Regions from separate parts of the Microbacterium sp. Leaf179 genome, predicted to be linked through region 2. Evidence: predicted binding sites of a transcription regulator. Region 2 holds the regulator's gene; the other holds the start of a gene.

Region 1 (9,052 bases), on a different contig from region 2:
GCCGACCGACCAGATCTCGGGATACCGCGTGTGCTGCAGCGTCTCGGGATCGACGTCGACGAACCCGTGCGGATCGTCGGATGCCGCCAGCCCGCTGCCGGCGATCCACTCCGGCGCCCGCTGCGGAGGGACCGCGTGCAGCACGTCGTACGCCAGGGTCTCTTCGGCCTCGCCGTGACCGATCGTGATCGTCTGCGCCTCGGCATCCACCGATCGCACCTCGCGGCTGTAGTGCACCTCGATGCCGTACTCGTCGAGTTTGCGCTGCAGCTCGCGGTCGATGGCCGGGATGCCGAAGGGCACGGGGTCGGGGGCGACGAAGACCACGCGCAGGTCGTCGCGCACGCCGATCGCCCGCCACCAGTCGCACGCGAGGTACATCGGCTTCTGCGCGGCCGCGCCGCAGGACGCGGGCTCGGGCGGCTGAGTGAACACGACCGTGCCGGAGCGCAGGTCGCGCAGCACCGGCGAGGCTTTCGCGGCGAGGTCGTAGTCGTAGTTCGATATGCCGTTCGGCGCCGCCATGGCCTCGGGCAGGCCCGGGATCTGCTCCCACGCCATGCGCAGGCCGGCGCACACGACGAGCTGGTCGTAGTCGAGGTGCCCGCCCGACACGAGATGCACGCGGCGGGCCGGGGCGTCCACCGTGAAGACCTCGTCGCGCAGCCAGCGCGTACCCGGGGGGATCACGTCGGCCTGCGCGCGGACGGCCTCGCTGGCTCGCGCTGCGCCTCCCGCGATGTGCGACTGGAGCGGCGCGAAGACGTGCCGCGTCCGCGGCTCGATCACGGTGATGTCGCCGGCGCGGGCCCGGTGGAGGCGTCCGGCCACAGACAGCCCGGCGTTGCCCCCGCCGATGATCACGATGCGGGGAGTGTCGGTGCGAGCGACGGTGTGGGGCGAGTCGTGCATGGGGGATCCTCTCGTCTCCCTCACGGTGTCGTCATCGGCAGCGGGATACCACCCGGTTGACAGCGTCGGTCGGGCGGACGACCCGGGCGCTGGGGAACGACGAAGAGGGCTCGCCGTCGGCAGGAGCGCTTCTCCCGCGCCGGAGCGGGGGCGCACCCGTCGAAGCGCGTGGTCCGTGCGCGGGACGCGCCTGTCAAGGGGCGGGACGCGGCCCCGGCGGCATCGTTGGATGGAGGCACCGCCGATCAGCGGTGACGCACCCCGGTGCGTTCGACGAAAGGATTCCCATGAGCGACGCCTCGATCGACCCGTCCCCCGCCGACTCGTCGACCCCCGCCGCCGACGTCGGCATCGCGGGCGTGCAGCCCCTGCGCGACGGCGACACCTCGATCGAACCCGACCCCGCGCTCGACCCCGCCCAGGCGGAGTGGGACGCCACGACGGCCCTCGATGAGGGCGTCGACCCGCAGGACATCGCCCCCGCGACCGCGACGGGCGCAGACCCGGCCGAGATAGCCGCCGACGACACCGACATCCCGTTCGACGACATCCACCCCGGGTCCACCGGCACCGACTCGCAGGGTCAGGACCCGGGCGTCGTCGAGCTCGGCGAAGAGGGCCAGGGCGACCTGGCGCCCGAAGACCTCTGAGCGACGCGAGAGAGGGGTCGGTCCGTTCGGGCCGACCCCTCTCTTCGCGATGGATTACTGCTCGATGAGCTGCGGTTCGCTCTCGTGCGCCCGGATGACGCCGTCGTGGTCGTCGGTGGCCACCGCGATGCGGCGCGGCTTCGCCTTCTCGCTCACCGGGATCGTGACCGACAGCACCCCGTTGCGGTAGGCGGCGCTGATGCCGTCGGTGTCGATGCCCTGGCCGAGGTTGAGCTGGCGGACGAAGGTGGCCGTCTCGCGCTCGCGGGTGATCCACTTGACGTCGTCGCCGGTGGCGAGGGTGCGTTCGGCGCGGATGGTCAGCAGCTGACCGTCGACGTCGATGTCGACCGAGCCCGGGTCGACCCCGGGAAGGTCGGCCGAGAGCACGTAGTGGTCGCCGTCGCGGTAGAGGTCCATCGGCATCCGGCGCGGTCCGCCCCCGCGACGGGCGTCGAGAAGGGTCGACGCGAGGCGGTCGAGGTCGCGGAACGGGTCGTAAGTGGCCATGGTCGGTTCTCCTTTTCGGTCGGTCCGGATGTCGGCATCCGGGGTTCGATGAAGTTGAGCCTTGTGCGCTCAACGTGGCAGCAGATTAGCACTCTCGATGGGAGAGTGCCAAGACTGTTTAGTGTCCAAGACGCGCCGTGCCGGGGCCGGTCTCCGCGGCATGTCCTGGACACTCAACGTGGTGGTGGTGCGGCGCCCGGGCGGGTCGGCCGCCCGAGTGCGCAGCCGCGGTAGCGTCATCGGGTGATGGATGCCGCGGCGAAGCCGCCCCTCGTGCGGGCGCTGTGGGGCGCGACCCACCCGGGGCCGACCCTGGTCGTGACCGTTCTGTCGCTGGCCCTCGGCCTCGCCGCCGGGGTCGAGCCCGGGCGACTCGCGCTGCTGGTGATCGCCGTGTTCGCGGGGCAGGTGTCGGTGGGCCTGTCGAACGACGCGATCGACGGCGCGCGCGACGCCGCCGTCGGCCGCTCGGACAAGCCCATCGCCGGGGGAGCGATCACTCCGGAACGTGCGCTCGGGGTGGCCGTGGCGTCCGCGCTCCTCGCCGTGCTCCTGTCGGTGCCGCTCGGCCCCGGACTCGTCGCCGCGCACGCGGTGGCCTTGGCCTCGGCGTGGGCCTACAACGCCGGGCTGAAGTCGACGCCGGTGTCGATCGTGCCGTTCGTGCTGAGTTTCGGGCTCTTCCCGTCGTTCGCGACGCTGTCCCTCGCCTCTCCCGCGCTGGCTGCCCCGTGGGCGTCGCTCGCGGGAGCCGCCCTCGGCGCGGCCGTGCATCTGACCAACGTCGTTCGCGACCTCGACGACGATCGGCGCACGGGCGTGCGGGGCCTTCCGCACCGCCTCGGTGCGCGGGTCTCGGTGGTGCTCGCGGCGGTCGGCGTCGTCGCCGGAGCGGTGGCGGTGCTGATCGGCACGGATGCCACGGTGCTCGGCGCGATCTTCTTCACCGCCGTCGTCGCGGTGGCGGCCACGGCCGTGGTGCTCGTGCTCGTGCGCGCGCCCGGACGCGCGGTGTTTCAGCTCACGATGCTGGCGGCGCTGCTGCTCGCCGCTCAACTCGTCGTGACCTGACTCCTCCCACCCGGGCGGCTCGTCAGTCGCGGGCGGCGCGATCCAGTCGCATGGCGTACGCGCGCGTGAACAGCGCGCCCCCCGCCCCCCGCAGCATGGTGCGCAGCGCCCCGGTGCGCAGGGGGTGGGCGAGCGGGCCCGTGGCTCGCCCGAGCATCGTGTTGAGCCACGCCAGGCGCGCCGCGTGCCGCGCCGAGGCCAGACGGTCGGTCTCCCATCGTCCGAGGCCGACCGCCTCGCCCGTCCGCACCCACCCGGGCAGCAGCGGGGCCAGCGTGAGGGCGTCGAGCAGTCCGAGATTCATCCCCTGACCGCCGATGGGGCTCACCTCGTGGGCGGCGTCGCCGACCACCACGACGCGTCCGCGCCGCAGCGCCGGGGCCACGGCGCGCCGCACGCGGAACGTCGTCGCGTCGGCGATGTCTACCTCGAGCCCCGCGCGCTCGGCGACGGCCCGCTCGAGGGTGCCGGCGGCATCCGCCACCTCGTCGGTGCCCGCCCACGCCACCAGCCGGCGGCGTCCGCCGGGCAGCGGGAACGATTCCAGCACGCCCTGGCGTTCCAGGTGCACCCGGGCGATCGGGCCGCCGGGAGCGACGACGTCGGCCATGACGTAGCGGTCGGGGTAGTGGTGCGTCCGGACGGCGCCGGGGCGGTACACGAGGTCGCGGCCCGCCCATCCCGAGGCCACGACGACGACGCGGGCGCGGATCTCCTCGTCACCGCGCGGACCGGTGGCGCGCACGCGTACACCCCGGCCGTCGTCGTGCACGGCGGTGATCGCGACCCCCCGACGCACGCGCGGTGCGAGGCCGGTCAGCACCTCCATCGTGTCGGCCTGGGGGAGGGCGGCGACGTACGGATGACGCGCACGCAGGCGGTCGAACCGAATCGCCGCGAGCAGTCGGCCGTCGGCCCGCGCCTCGCCGCGGACGATCGTCTCCGCCCGCGCCAGCAGGGCCTCGGTCGCGCCCGACGCCTCGAGGAGGGCGAGCGCGGGGGAGTGGATGCCGATGGCCCGCGACCCGGATCCGGTGCCGGCGCGCTTCTCGACGATCTCGACGTCGACCCCGCGCACCCGTAGGTCGGCCGCCAGGGCGAGGCCGACGGGTCCGGCTCCGACCACCAGCACCTCAGGCACGCTCCGCCCGCCCCTCGGCCACGGCGAGAACACGGAAGGGCGCCGGCGTCTCGACCCGCCAGGGCCCGCCGAGCGCGGCGGCCAGCTCGGGGGCGCGATAGCTGCGGCGGATCGAGCGCAGTCCGTCGACGCGCAGGAACGTGCCGGCCGACAGCGGGGCGATCCCCGCGGCGTACAGGGCGTAGGCCAGTCGACCGCGGGCGATGTCGGCGTGCAGCACCCGACCGCTCGAGAGGGCGAGCGAGTCCTCGGCGAACGTCGCCAGGGCCGCGGCGTCGAGGTGGTGCAGCACGTGGTTCGACACGACCAGGTCGTAGCGTTCGCCCGCGGCGCGCAGGGCGCCCGAGTCCTGGGCCACGAACCGCACGCCCGGTCGTTCGCGCGCGCGGGCCGAGGCGATGGCGCGGGGGTCGGGATCGGCGCCGGTCCACTCGACGTCGAACCCGTCGCGCGCGGCCAGGCCCGCCAGACGGACGGCGACGTCGCCGCCGCCGCACCCCAGGTCGAGCGCGCGGGCGGGGCGGCCGAGCGCCTGCAACTGCGGGCGGACGCGCGTGCGGTACACGTGCCCCCAGGCCGAGACCAGGCGGTTCACGACGTCGAACCGCCGATACGTCGCCGCCAGGGCGCGCGGGTCGCAGTCGGGGTCGTCCATCAGCTCGGTGAGCGCCGCATCGCGTCGGGCGAGGCTGCGCCAAAGGCCGGTCGCTCCGTCGCTGGTGGCGGGGCCTCGCGCGGCGCTCACGGGCGGCGCAACGTCAGGCGCGCCGCCTCGACCGTCAGGCCGGGGCCGAAGGCCAGCGCGGCGATCCGCTCCCCGTCGGGGTGCGCGACGTCGGCCAGCAGGTCGCGCAGGATGAACAGCAGGGTCGCACTCGACATGTTGCCGTGGGCGCGCAGCACCTCCCGCGAGGGGGCGAGGGCGGCGGCATCCAGAGCGAGAGCGCTCTCGACGCGGTCGAGGATGCTGCGGCCGCCGGGATGCACGGCCCACGCGTCGACGTCGTTCAGGTCGCCGAGCACGTCGGCGGCGATGCCGGCGATCTCGCGCCCGATGATGCGCGGCACCTCGGGGGTGAGGGTCATCTCGAACCCGGAGTCGCCCACCGTCCATGCCATGTCCTTCTCGCCCTCGTCGGTGACGTGGGTGGCGAAGTCGTCGAGGTCGAGGCCGGGGTGCGATGAGTCTCCGGATGCCACGACCGCGGCCGCCGCGCCGTCGGCGAACACCGAGGCGGCGACGATCTGGTCGGGGTGCGACGAGGTCTGCCAGTGCAACGAGCACAGCTCGGCGCACGCCACGAGCACGACGGCGTCGGGGTCGGCGGCCACGATGCGCGCCGCGAGCCGCAGTGCGGGGATCGCAGCCGCGCACCCGATGAAGCCGAGGTGGTACCTCTCGGCCGAGGTGGGCAGGCCGAGGTCGCGCACGAGGTGGTAGTCGGGACCCGGCGCGAACATGCCGGTGCACGAGACGGTCACGACGTGCGTGATGGCATCCGGCGTCCGCCCCGAACCCTCGATCGCCGCGCGCGATGCCTCGGCGAACAGGGCGGGTGCGGTGCGGCGGTACTCCGCGTTGCGGGCGCCCGTGGACGGCATGAGCAGCGTGTCGCCGTCGCGGACGCCGAGCCCGCCCCCGGTGCCGCCGGCGAGCTGCGGCAGCACGACGTGGCGGGTGTCGATGGCGGCGGCATCGAAGGCCGCACCCACCAGACGTTGGCCCTTGCGGTCGAACCCGGGCTGCGCGGCGAAGAGGTCGCGCAGGGCCGATTGCTCGACGCGGGTCTCGGGCAGGGCCGTGCCGATCGAGAGGATGCGCGCGGTCATGCCTCACTGTAGACACGGATCGGAGCACCGGCGGCGGGGATAGCGCGGTGTCGGTGCGGCGTCTATGGTGACGCGCGGCCTCGCGTGAGCCGAGACGTCACGGAGTGCGCCGACTTCCCATCCCGTAGACGACGACGTTGACGGCGGGGACGGCGAGAAAAAGCATCCAGGACCACGCCCAACCCCCGGCCGCCCCGAGCGCGAAGGCCAGAGAAACACACACCGCCTGCACGATCAGCGCCGCCACGACGCCCCAACCGCCGCCGAGGGGTCGCCTCGGCACCGAAGCATCGTCGATGCTCATTCGCCCCATGACACGCCACCGTATCCGGGTGTCGCGGAGGACGTCCATCTCGTGCGCGCCCGGTCTGCTTCTCGCCACCCGCGCGTGGGGCGGAATCCGTCGGTTCCGTGCCACAGGGGGACGGTGTTCTCACCTCGCGCCGAGGGTCAGGCGGCCAGGACGCTCGGCAGCAGCAGGCTCGAGATCGCACCGCGGTAGTCGTCGACCATGCGCTTGCGGTCGATGCGCGTGCGTGCGGCGAGGGCGGCGCGGCGCAGCTCGCCGCGGCGGCACAGCGCGTCGTCCCAGGCGGCGGCGATCGCGGCGGCGTCGCGGGGCGTGACCAGGCCGAAGCCCGCGACCATCCGGGCGGCGTCGCCGACGTCGGTGGTCACGGGGACGGCTCCGGATGCCGCTCCCTCGGCCAGGCAGAGGGGTGAGGCTTCGCCGAAGGCGCTGGTGAGGGCCACGATGTCGGCCGCGCGATACAGCTGCGGCATGTCTTCGCGCAGTCCCAGGGCGTGCAGCGCCACCGTGCCGTCGATGCCGTTCTCGGCGAGCAGGGCGGTGAACAGGGGATTGTCGCGGGTCATGCCCGAACCGCACATGACGTAGTGGGCGCCGGGGGAGTGCGCCGCATGGCGCGCCACCGCCGCGAGGAACAGCCCCGGGTCTTTCATGGCGTCGAAGCGCGCCGCCAGCAGCACGACGGGGGCGGACTCCGGGATGCCGAGACCCTCGCGGATGCGGTGACGCTCGGCCCGGGTGCCCGGGCGGAAACGACGGGTGTCGATGCCGTTGTCGATGACCCACGCCTGCTCGGTGACGACGCCGGCGCGGGCGTAGGCGGTCGACGTCGACGAGGCGCAGGCGATCGTGGCCGACACGGCGCCGGAGGCCCCGGCATCGCGCAACCACCCGAGCGCCGGCCCCGAATGCGTGGGATCGGAGCGATGCAGGCACGCCGCCACCGGCCGTGCGGGCAGGAGCCCGGCGCGATCGAGGGCCACCACGAGGCTGAGCGGCTGCTCTTTCAGTGAGAGCACGACGTCGGCGTCGGCGAAGAGATGGGCCGACCGCTCAAGTTCGGGCCGGGTGAAGTCTTCGGGGTGCACCGGGTGATCGCCCGCGATGCGGTCGAGGGCGTCGATGCGCACCCCGGCGCGGCGCAGACGGCGATAGCGCGTGTCATCGCGGGCGAGCTGCAGCGACGCGTCGCGACGGGCGGCGGAGGTGAGCGAGAGCACCCGGTGGTGCTGCGCACCGCCGGCGGCGAGACCTGCGATGACGTCGGAATGCAGAATCCGTGCGCCCCCGGCGAAGAAGCCCTCGTACAACGACAGCACGCGCAGGGGTCGAATCATCGAGGGGCCTTCCGGGGGAGGAGCACCGCTCGTGAGGGTGCTGTCGCCGATCACCGCGGATGCGGTCGTCCCATGCTGAAGGCTCGGCCCGGTGCGGCGGGTTACGCCGTGGAAACCATCGTATGAACGCCCGGACACAGGCCGACGCGCCGGCTCCCGGGGGTGGGAGCCGACGCGTCGGTAGGAAGAGCGGTGGTTCAGGCTCGGGGCGCGACCACCATCGGCTCGACGATCGTGCGGGTGCGCGACCAGGGCCAGCGCGGGGCCGGACGCGTCCCCCGTCGGTCCTCGGCCGCCCTCGGCACGATGCCGTTGCCCATCGCGGTCGACATCGCGATGCTCCACACCGAGCCCGCGTGCTGGGCGTCGTCCTGTGCGCCGTGTTGTCCGTAGATCATCGTCTTCTCCTCGCTCCCGTCTCCCGACGGAACTGTCCTTGTTCCGTCTTAGACCGGCGGCGAGCGGCGGGGCCCGCCCTTGACAGCGCCGCCCTGCTGCGCATGCGGGGCAACGCCGCGGGTCCAGACGACGGGCCCGGCTCGAGGCGGAGGAGACGAGGGCATCATCCGGCTCCTCCGCGTCGCGACGAGACGGCCTCTGGGATGGAGTCGCTACGATCGGGGGTCGTGCAGACGTCTTCCGATTCTTCGTCGTCCCCCTCGCCGGGGTCCGACCTGGGGCGCGCCCTGCTCGCATACGGCGAGGCTCGGCGCGTCGCCGCCGCCGCCGCCCGCCGCGAACTCGCGCTCAACGAGCTCGACGCTCGCGCGCTCGTGTTCGTCGCCGACAACCCCGGCGCGCGTCCCTCCCACGTGCGCGATCACCTGGGGATCACATCGGCCGGTGTGACCACCCTCATCGACCGTCTCGTCCAGCGCGGCGCCGTTCGCCGCGATCTCGACGAGGACGATCGGCGGGTCAACCACATCACGGCGACGGTCGATCTCGACAGCCCCCCGTGGAGCGCGCTGCGGGCTTTCGACGACGGCATCGAGGCGGTGATCGCCGGCCTCGATGCGGAGCGCGCGGCTGCGGCGGCGTCGCTGCTGCAGCACCTCATCGCGACGGTGGCGATAGCGGCCGAGCGCTGAGTCGCCACGCTGAGGCGTGACCGCTCGACCTCCACACCGCGGTGGAGGCGAGGGTGTCAGGCTCGCGCGAGGAACGCCTCGGACCGGGCCTGCAGGAACGAGCACAGTGCCGCCAGGGTGGCCAGCTCGCCGGACAACGCCATGACCCGACCGGCGGGCAGCGGAGCCGCGTCTTCTCGAGGTTCGAAGGTGACGGCCCA
Region 2 (9,052 bases):
TCGGCGGGCGTGGGATCCGCCGGGTCAGCGCCCCGCGGCGACCGCCCGCTCGTACACGGCGACCATCGCCGCCGTGCGCGACGACTGGCGGAACCGCTCCGCGACGCTCGCGTCGGGCGTGACCGGCGACCCGGCGGCGATGTCGGCGGCCGAGCGGCGGAGGGTCTGCGAGAGCGCCGCGACCGTGGCATCCGGAACCGTCCAGATCCCGGCGCCGAGCTCGGCGCCGATGTCGGGGTCGCTGACGACGGCGGGGGTGCCGAGCGAGGCGGCCTCGAACACCGTCATGCCCTGCGTCTCGAAGCCGATCGACGTCTGCACCACGGCGTCGGCGTCGGCGAGCCGGCGGAGGGTCTCGGCGTACGACAGTCGTCCCGCGAACATGACGGATGCCACCGGCGCCCGACGCTCGATCAGCCGCTGCGCGGCACGGAGCTGACCGCCGCCGCCGATGATCTCGACCTCGGCGTCGATCCCCGACTCGGCGACCGCCTCGAGGAAGGGGAGCAGGCGCTTCTCGGGGCTCATGCGGCCGAGCCAGACGAAGCGCGGACGGCCCGGGCGGCGCTCGGTGGGTCCGGCCGCGAGGGCGGCGTCGAGCGCGTCGTCGTCGATGCCGTTCCAGATCACGTCGACCGCGTCGGCGACACCGTGCCGTTCCAGACGACGCGCGAAGTGACCCGAGGGGGCGGTCACGGCGCGGGACACCGCGGCCAGACGGCGAAGGTACGCCCAGCCGTCGATGTCGCTGCCGGCCAGGGCGACATCGCGCCCCGCCGCCGGCGCGGCGACCTGTCGCGGCAGCGCGCGTCGCGCCCACGCGTTCAGCGCGCGCAGTACCAGGCCCGGCAACGGGGCGGTCGCCTCGATGCCCACGTCGACGCGGTTGTGCATCGTGTGCACGACGGGCAGGCCGTGCCGCGCCGCGAAGCGGTGCCCGATGTACGCGCCCCAGAAGTCGGCCTGCACATGCACGACGTCGACCGGCAGGCGCGCGCCCATCTCGGAGTCCACGAACCGATCGGTCCGCGCGCCGGGCCAGGTGAGCGCGTACTCGCGATCGAACGTGAGGGGGATCGAGGGCAGGTCGAGGTAGGCGGTGTCGTCGGGCGCGGGGCGGTGCAGGCGCGGAGCGACGACGGTGACGACGTGGCCCGCGCGCTCGAGGAAGCGTTTCTGCAGCCGCATCGACACCTGCGCGCCGCCCAGCGACTCGAGGTGCTGGTCGGCGAACATCACGACGTGCACGAGGTCACTCCGGGAGCGGTCGTCCGCGGTATAGCGCCTCGAAGGTGTCGAGGGTGCGGCCGATGTCGTGCACGATCACGCCGTCGAGCGACGCCTGCTGCATCCGCCGACGCTCGTCGGGGGCGGCGGTGAGCACGTCGGTCAACCGGGCCGCGAGCTCGTCGGCGTTTCCGGGCTCGAACAGGTACCCGTTCTCGCCGTCGTGCACGAGGTGCGGGAGTGCGACCGCATTGGCGGCGACGATCGGCAGGCCGGAGGCCATGGCCTCCATCGTCGCGATCGACTGGAGTTCCGCGATCGAGGCGATCGCGAAGACCGACGCGCGCGAGTAGAGCGCGCGCAGCTCTTCTTCGGACGTGTGGCCGTGGAAGGTCACGCGGTGCGCGAGACCGAGCTGCTCGGCGAGCTGCTCGAGGTTGCGGCGCTGGTCGCCGCCACCGACGATGTCGAAGGTCACGTCGAGGGCGGGGTCGATCTTGGTCATCGCGCGCAGGATGACGTCGATGCCCTTCTCGGTGGTGAGGCGTCCGACGAAGAGGATGCGGTTCGCGTCGCGCGGCTCGAGGTCGGGCGTGTAGTTCGAGCGGTCGATACCGCAGGAGATCGGGATGACACCCTCGATGCCGATCGTCGCCTGCAGGAAGTCGGCGGCCCGACGCGTGGGCGTCGTGACGGCGCGCGTCATGACGAAGGTGCGCTTGGCATCGGCCCAGGCCAGCTTGAGCATGATGCGGTCGAGGAAGTCGGGCAGGGTCGTGAAATCGAGGATGTTCTCGGGCATCACGTGGTTGGTGGCGATCACCGGGATGCCGCGCTTGCGCGCCTCGCGGGCGAGTCCTCGGCCGATGATGATGTGCGACTGGATGTGCACGACGTCGGGCCGGATCTCATCGAGCATGAGTCGCGCGTAGTGCTTCGCGCGCCAGGGCCATACGAACGTGAGCCAGTCGTGCGGAAGGAAGCGGTACGACGGAAGACGGTGCAGCGTCATCGGCTGCCCCTCGATCACCTCGGTCGCCGTTCCCGCGTGGCCACGGCCGATGCTGGGCGCGGCGACGTGCACGTCGTGACCGCGGGCGACGAGACCGGCGGCGAGGCGCTCGGCGAAGCGGGCGGCCCCGTTGACGTGGGGCAGGAACGTGTCGGCGCCGATGAGGACCGTGAGCGGACGTTCGGCCGGGGCGGGAGTCTCGCGCGAGACGGCGGGATCGTGCGCGTCGTCGGATACGGGATGGTCGGCGGGCGTCGCAGAAGTGGTCACGGGTGGTGAGGCCTATCTATGCGGCGGACGGGTCGCACGGTGCGGTTCATGCGCTCGCACCACTGTACCCGAGCGGTTTTCGCGAACCCGGAGCCGTCTCCCGGTGTGGAGGACGGGGGCGTGGGCGCGCGAAGCGCGCCGGACGCGGCACCGCCCGCCCGGCGCGGCACCGGGCGGGCGGGTCGGCGCGGGCGGAGTCAGTCCCGACCGTCGAGCCGCGGGTCGGGCGACGGAGCACCGTGCGCGGGGCGCGGCGGCCCGTCGGTCCCGGCGGGAGCGGGAACCTCGGATGCCGCGGCCGCCATCGCCGACACCACCACGGCGTCGTCGGTGGCCGGCGCCTGCCGGGGATCAGCGGCGCGGGGGACCTCGGCCGCCGCGAGATCGACGTCGGCGGTGGCCTGCTCGAACTGCGAACGGTAGAGCCGGTAGTACGCCCCCTCGGTGCCGATCAGCTCGTCGTGCGTCCCCTGCTCGACGATGTCGCCGTGCTCCATGACCAGGATGAGATCGGCATCGCGGATCGTCGACAGGCGGTGCGCGATCACGAACGACGTGCGTCCTTCGCGCAGCGCGGCCATCGCCTGCTGCAGCAGCAGCTCGGTGCGCGTGTCGACCGACGAGGTCGCCTCGTCGAGGATGAGCACCGACGGACGCGCGACGAACGCCCGCGCGATGGTGATGAGCTGTTTCTCACCCGCCGAGACGTTCGCGGCGTCCTCATCGAGGACGGTGTCGTACCCCTCGGGGAGCGAGTGCACGAACTGGTCGACGCGGGTGGCGACGGCGGCTTGCTGGATCTCGTCGTCGGTGGCGGTCTCGCGGCCGTAGCGGATGTTGTCGCGGATCGTCCCGGCGAACAGCCACGGGTCTTGCAACACCATGCCGGTGCGCGAGCGGACGTCGTCGCGGCGCAGTTCGGCGATGTCCTGACCGTCGAGCAGGATGCGCCCGCCGTCGAGCTCGTAGAACCGCATGATCAGGTTGACCAAGGTGGTCTTGCCGGCCCCCGTCGGTCCGACGATGGCGACCGTCTGACCCGGCTCGACCCGGAACGACAGGTCGCGGATGAGCGGGCGATCGGGCGAGTACGCGAAGCGGACGTTCTCGAACTCGATGACCCCGCGTCCGTCGCCCGGGCGCGGGGCGTCGGGGGCGTCGGGGCCTTGCTCGTCGGCATCGAGCAGGGCGAAGACGCGCTCGGCCGAGGCCGTACCCGACTGCACGACCGCGGCCATGCCACCCAGCTGCGACAGGGGCTGCGTGAACTGCTGCGAGTACTGGATGAACGCCTGCACGTCGCCCAGGCGGATCTGCCCGCCGGCCACCATGAGCCCACCGAGCACCGCGATGCCGACGTAGGTGAGGTTTCCGACGAACATCATGCCCGGCATGATCATGCCGGAGAGGAACTGGGCCCGGAAACTGGCCTGGTAGAGCTCTTCGTTCTCGACCTCGAACTTCTCGCGGGCGTCTTTCTCGCGGCCGTAGACCTTGACCAGCGCGTGACCCGAGAACGACTCCTCGACGCGGGCGTTGAGACGGCCCACCTTCTTCCACTGCTCACCGAAGGCCTTCTGCGACTTCGGGCCGATCACCCCGAAGATGACCGCCATGAGCGGGAGCGAGATGAGCGCGACGAGGGCCAGCTGCCAGGAGATGGTGAACATCATGATGAGCACGCCCACGACCGTGAGCACGGAGGTGAGAGCGCTCGAGAGCGACTGCTGCATCGTCTGCGTGATGTTGTCGATGTCGTTCGTGACCCGCGAGATGAGCTCACCGCGCTGCACCTTGTCGAAGTACGACAGGGGGAGCCGGTTGACCTTGGCCTCGACGTCTTCACGCAGGCGCCACATGGTGCGCACCATGATGATGTTGATGACGTAGCCCTGGATCCACGACAGCAGCGACGAGCCGACGTAGATGGCCAGCACGGTCACGACCACGATGCGCAGCGCATCGAAGTCGACGCCCGCGCCGACCTGGAAGTTGTCCATCGCGCCGACGATGTTGGCGATGTCGCCCTGCCCGGCGGAGCGCAGGGCGTCGACGACGGTGTCTTTCGGGGTGCCGGCCGGGAACTGCTCGGCGAGCCCGCGCGAGACCACGCCCTCGAAGATGATGTTCGTGGCGTTGCCGAGGACGCGCGGGGCCAGCACCGCCAGCACGACGCCGAGGGCCCCGAGCACCGAGACGAGCCCGAAGGCCCCGGCGTGGGGACGCAGGAGTCCGATCAGCCGGCGGAAGCTCGAGCCGAAGTCCGAGGCCTTGCCCGGCGCGACGCTGTCCCAGTCGCCCGAGTTCAGACGGGCCTGTTCGGCGAGCTCGAGTTCGGCGCGCTCTTCTTCGGTGCGGGTGTCGGGAGTGCTCATGCTTCGACCCCCAGCTGCGACTCGACGATCTCGCGATAGGTGGTGCTGGACTGCAGCAGCTCCTCGTGCGTGCCGAGTCCGGCCATGCGTCCGTCTTCGAGCACGACGATCCGGTCGGCGCCGGTGATGGTCGAGACGCGCTGCGCCACGACGATCTTCGTCACCTCGGGCAGCTCTTGCCACAACGCCTGCCGCAATCGGGCGTCGGTGCTGAGGTCGAGGGCCGAGAACGAGTCGTCGAAGACGAGCACCGCCGGCCGGTGCACGATCGCCCGGGCGATGGCGAGGCGCTGGCGCTGCCCGCCCGAGACGTTGGTGCCGCCCTGGGCGATCTTGCCGTCGAGGCCGCCCTCCATCGCCTCGACGAAGTCGCGACCCTGGGCGATCTCGAGCGCGTGCCACAGTTCGTCGTCGGTGGCGTCTTCGCGACCGAAACGCAGGTTGGACGCCACCGTGCCGCTGAACAGGAACGGGCGCTGCGGCACCAGGCCGATGCTCTTCCACAGCAGGTCGAGGTCGGCCTCGCGCACGTCGACGCCGCCGACGCGGACGGCACCCGCCGTCACGTCGAACAGACGCGGGAGCAGGGAGACGAGGGTCGTCTTTCCCGCCCCCGTCGATCCGACGATCGCCACGGTCTCGCCGGGGTGGGCCGCGAACGTGACGCCCGACACCACGGGCGACTCGGCTCCCGGGTACGCGAAGGCGACGTCGTCGAACTCGACGGTTCCGACCGAGGGGAAGACGGTCACCGGGTTCGCCGGACGCTCGAGCGTCGAGTGACTGTCGAGCACCTCTCCGATGCGCTCGGCCGACACGGCCGCGCGCGGGATCATCACCGTCATGAAGCTCGCCATGAGCACGCCCATGAGGATCTGCGCCACGTACTGCATGAACGCGAAGAGGGTACCGATCTGCACGCCGCCGGCGTCGACCTGGATGCCGCCGAACCAGATGACTCCGACGACGGTGACGTTGAGCACCAGCATCGCCAGGGGGAACAGCAGCACGAAGAGCGAGCCCACCTTGCGACCGACGTCCATGATGTCGGTGTTCGCCTCGCGGAAGCGCTCTTCTTCGATGCGCTCGCGCACGAAGGCGCGCACCACACGCACTCCGGTCAGCTGCTCGCGCATCACCCGGTTCACGGCGTCGAGCTTGGACTGGTAGCTGCGGAACAGCGGCACCATGCGGGCGATGATGAGGGCGACCGCGACCAGCAGGATCGGAACGGCGACGCCGAGCAGCCAGCTGAGACCGACGTCTTGCTGCAACGCCATGAAGATGCCGCCGAGGGCGAGCAGCGGGGCGCTGACGAGCATGGTGGCGCCCATCATCGCGAGCATCTGCACCTGCTGCACGTCGTTCGTGTTGCGCGTGATGAGGGAACCGGCGCCGAACTGCGACAGCTCACGCTCCGAGAAGCCGCTCACCTTCTCGAACAGATCGAGCCGGATGTCGCGGCCCGCGGCCATGGCGGCGCGCGCGGCGAAGTAGGTCGCGACGACCGAGGCGACGATCTGACCGAGCGAGATGGCAAGCATGAGCATGCCCTGCGACCAGATGAACCCGGTGTCACCCTGGGCGACGCCGCGATCGATGATGTCGGCGTTCAGGCGCGGCAGATAGAGGGATGCCATCGCCGCGACGAACTGGAACACCAGCAGCGCCACGAGGAGCCAACGGTACCGGGACAGGTAGCGGGTGAGGATCTTGCCGAGCATGGGACCTCCGGAGCAGGTCTGACGCGGTCGCCGTGACCGCGAAGACCAGCCTGGCACCAACCTCCGACACCGGGGAACCTTTTCTGCAACTCAGCGCCCGTTCGGTCGCGGCTCGTAGGGTGGAGCCATGTCTCGACTGCAGGCCGACGCCGCCGCCGACCTCTGGGTGCCCGTGACCGGTTCGCTGGGCCTGCGCGGCCGACGACACCGCAAGGCCGCCATCGGCATGCTGCTCGGCCAGGCCGCCCGCACGACGGGCACCGCCCCCCGCCCCGGCGGCGGCGCCTTCGCCTGGATGCTGAGTCAAGCCGCTCCGCTGCTCATGCGTCGTGCCGGTGGCCGCGTTCTGGTGTGGGTGTGGAAGAGCGCGCCCGAACTGCTCGTCGTGATGGCACAGCTGCAAGAGGCCACCGCGCAGCTGCGCACCGCGCGCGCGATGATGCCGATGGAGTACGACGACACCGAGTCGTTCCGCAATCCGCATCTCGGCGTCGGCGAGAAGCTCGCGATGCCGCTGCCGGCCGATCCGAAGACTCCCCCCTTCGCGACCTACACGTGGGACACGGGCTCGCACTTCGTCACGGTGACCGCGGTGTGCGCCGACCGCGAGCGGTTCGGCACCGTCATCGGCGCGGTCGACGACATCGCACGCACGCTCCGCGTCGTCGACGACCTCTCGGTCGGAGAGACGCCGACGGTGCTGCGGATCGATCCGGCCTGAGCCGCTGCCCCGCTCCGGCCGAGCCGTCGGGGCACCGTATGCACAGACCCTTCGACGCGCTCAGAACCTCGGTGCCGCGACGGGATGTCAGTCGTCGTGGATGTCGCGCGGGCGCCAGAGCACGATGTCGGTCGCGCGACGCACGCGCGAGCCGTGGCGGAGCGTCACGACCGAGCCGGTCGCGCCGGCGGCGAAGACGCGCGCACCGGGGCGGGACTGCCGCTCGATCGTGAGCTGCCGCTCGAGGTCGTTCACGCGGCGGGCGAGATCGTGCACGCGCTCCTCGAGGGCGAGGAGGCGCGCGATCGCGGGAAGGCTCATGCCTTCCCCCGACAGGCGGGCGACCTCGCGCAACTGCTGCACGTGGCGGCTCGAGTAGCGACGCGACCCGCCCTGGGTGCGCGCGGGCACGACGAGACCGAGCCGGTCGTACTGCCGCAGCGTCTGCGGGTGCATGTTCGACAGCTCGGCGGCGGCGGCGATGGCGAAGATCGGGGCGTCTTCGTCGATCTCTCTCTCGGACACGTCTTCACCTCTTTCGTCGTGCCGGGTGCGAGTGCCGGGTTCTCGGCATCCTGACGTATCGGATGCCGAGAACCGCGACGACGCGCGTGGGATGCGTCAGCGCGCCTTGGCCATCAGGTCGGCGCGCGGGTTCTCTTTCGGTTCGAGCTCGTGGAAACGCTCGAGGGCCTCGCGGGCCGCGTCGTCGAGGTGCGTGGGCACCGCGACCTGGACCTCGGCGAGCAGGTCGCCGACGCCCTTGGTCGACTCGATCCCGCGTCCCTTGACGCGCAGCACCCGTCCCGACGGGGTGCCGGGGGCGACGCGCAGTCGCACCGGCTCCCCACCGAGTGTCGGGACCTCGATCGTGGCGCCCAGAGCCGCCTCGGTGAAGGTGACCGGCACCGTGACCCGCAGGTGGAGGCCGTCGCGCGTGAACACCGGGTGCGGACGCACCGCGACGGTCACGACGATGTCGCCGCTCTCGCCGCCGTCGGGCGACTTGCGTCCGCGGCCGCGCAGGCGGATCTTCTGCCCGTCCGATACCCCGGCCGGGATCTTCACCTTGAACGGGACATTGTCTTCGCCCTGCAGCGTGATCGTCTCGCCCTTGGCCGCCGTGACGAAGTCGATCGTCGTGCGCGCCGTGACGTCGGATCCGCGCTGCGGTCCGCCGTAACCGCGGTATCCACCCGAGGTCTGACCGAACCGGCCGGAACCGAAACCGGCGCCGCCCTGCTGGTCGAACATCGAGAAGAAGTCGTCGAAGCCCCCCGGAGGGGCCCCGGCGCCGCCACTGCGCGGTTGACCGAACCGGCTGAAGACGTCGTCGAAACCGCCGCCGCCGCCGGTACCCGGTGCCGAGAAGCGCGCCCCCGAGCCCATGGCCCGGATCTGGTCGTACTCCTCGCGCTGCTCCGGATCGTTGAGCACCGAGTAGGCCTCGCTGATCTCTTTGAACTTGGCCTCGGCCTTCGCGTCACCCGGGTTCGAGTCGGGGTGGTACTGGCGCGCGAGCTTGCGGTAGGTCTTCTTCAGATCGGCCGCGCTGACGCTCTTGTCGACGCCGAGGACCTTGTAGAAGTCCTTGTCGAACCAGTCCTGACTCGCCATGTGTCCTCCTCTTAGGCCGGCACGGCGACGACGACCTTGGCCGGTCGCAGCTCGATCGAGCCGAGGCGGTAACCGACCTCGACGACCTCGAGGATCGTCGTCTCGG

What was found. The regulator HspR, encoded in region 2, represses chaperone genes until heat shock. The targets are predictions, from matches to a motif close to AAGTTGAGTCNNNNNGACTCAACTT.
Region 1: ASF96_RS09495 (Hsp20/alpha crystallin family protein) is a predicted target of HspR. The motif match lies at 2,124-2,148, and genes of this name have one in related genera.

Annotation. Positions count from the first base shown of each region.
Region 1 is NZ_LMPH01000002.1:420,047-429,098, reverse strand. Features, by position in the region: gene ASF96_RS09505 (NAD(P)/FAD-dependent oxidoreductase) at 1-912, opposite strand, end outside; gene ASF96_RS09500 (hypothetical protein) at 1,200-1,562, shown strand; gene ASF96_RS09495 (Hsp20/alpha crystallin family protein) at 1,617-2,072, opposite strand; gene ASF96_RS09490 (UbiA family prenyltransferase) at 2,319-3,143, shown strand; gene ASF96_RS09485 (FAD-dependent oxidoreductase) at 3,166-4,284, opposite strand; gene ASF96_RS09480 (methyltransferase domain-containing protein) at 4,277-4,939, opposite strand; gene ASF96_RS09475 (type III polyketide synthase) at 5,026-6,114, opposite strand; gene ASF96_RS09470 (hypothetical protein) at 6,212-6,418, opposite strand; gene ASF96_RS09465 (glycosyltransferase) at 6,565-7,761, opposite strand; gene ASF96_RS09460 (hypothetical protein) at 7,959-8,159, opposite strand; gene ASF96_RS09455 (MarR family transcriptional regulator) at 8,388-8,852, shown strand; gene ASF96_RS09450 (hypothetical protein) at 8,909-9,052, opposite strand, start outside.
Region 2 is NZ_LMPH01000001.1:41,750-50,801, forward strand. Features, by position in the region: gene ASF96_RS00220 (glycosyltransferase) at 25-1,248, opposite strand; gene ASF96_RS00225 (glycosyltransferase) at 1,253-2,509, opposite strand; gene ASF96_RS00230 (ABC transporter ATP-binding protein) at 2,707-4,884, opposite strand; gene ASF96_RS00235 (ABC transporter ATP-binding protein) at 4,881-6,608, opposite strand; gene ASF96_RS00240 (hypothetical protein) at 6,736-7,329, shown strand; gene ASF96_RS00245 (heat shock protein transcriptional repressor HspR) at 7,417-7,854, opposite strand; gene ASF96_RS00250 (DnaJ C-terminal domain-containing protein) at 7,951-8,946, opposite strand; gene ASF96_RS00255 (nucleotide exchange factor GrpE) at 8,958-9,052, opposite strand, start outside.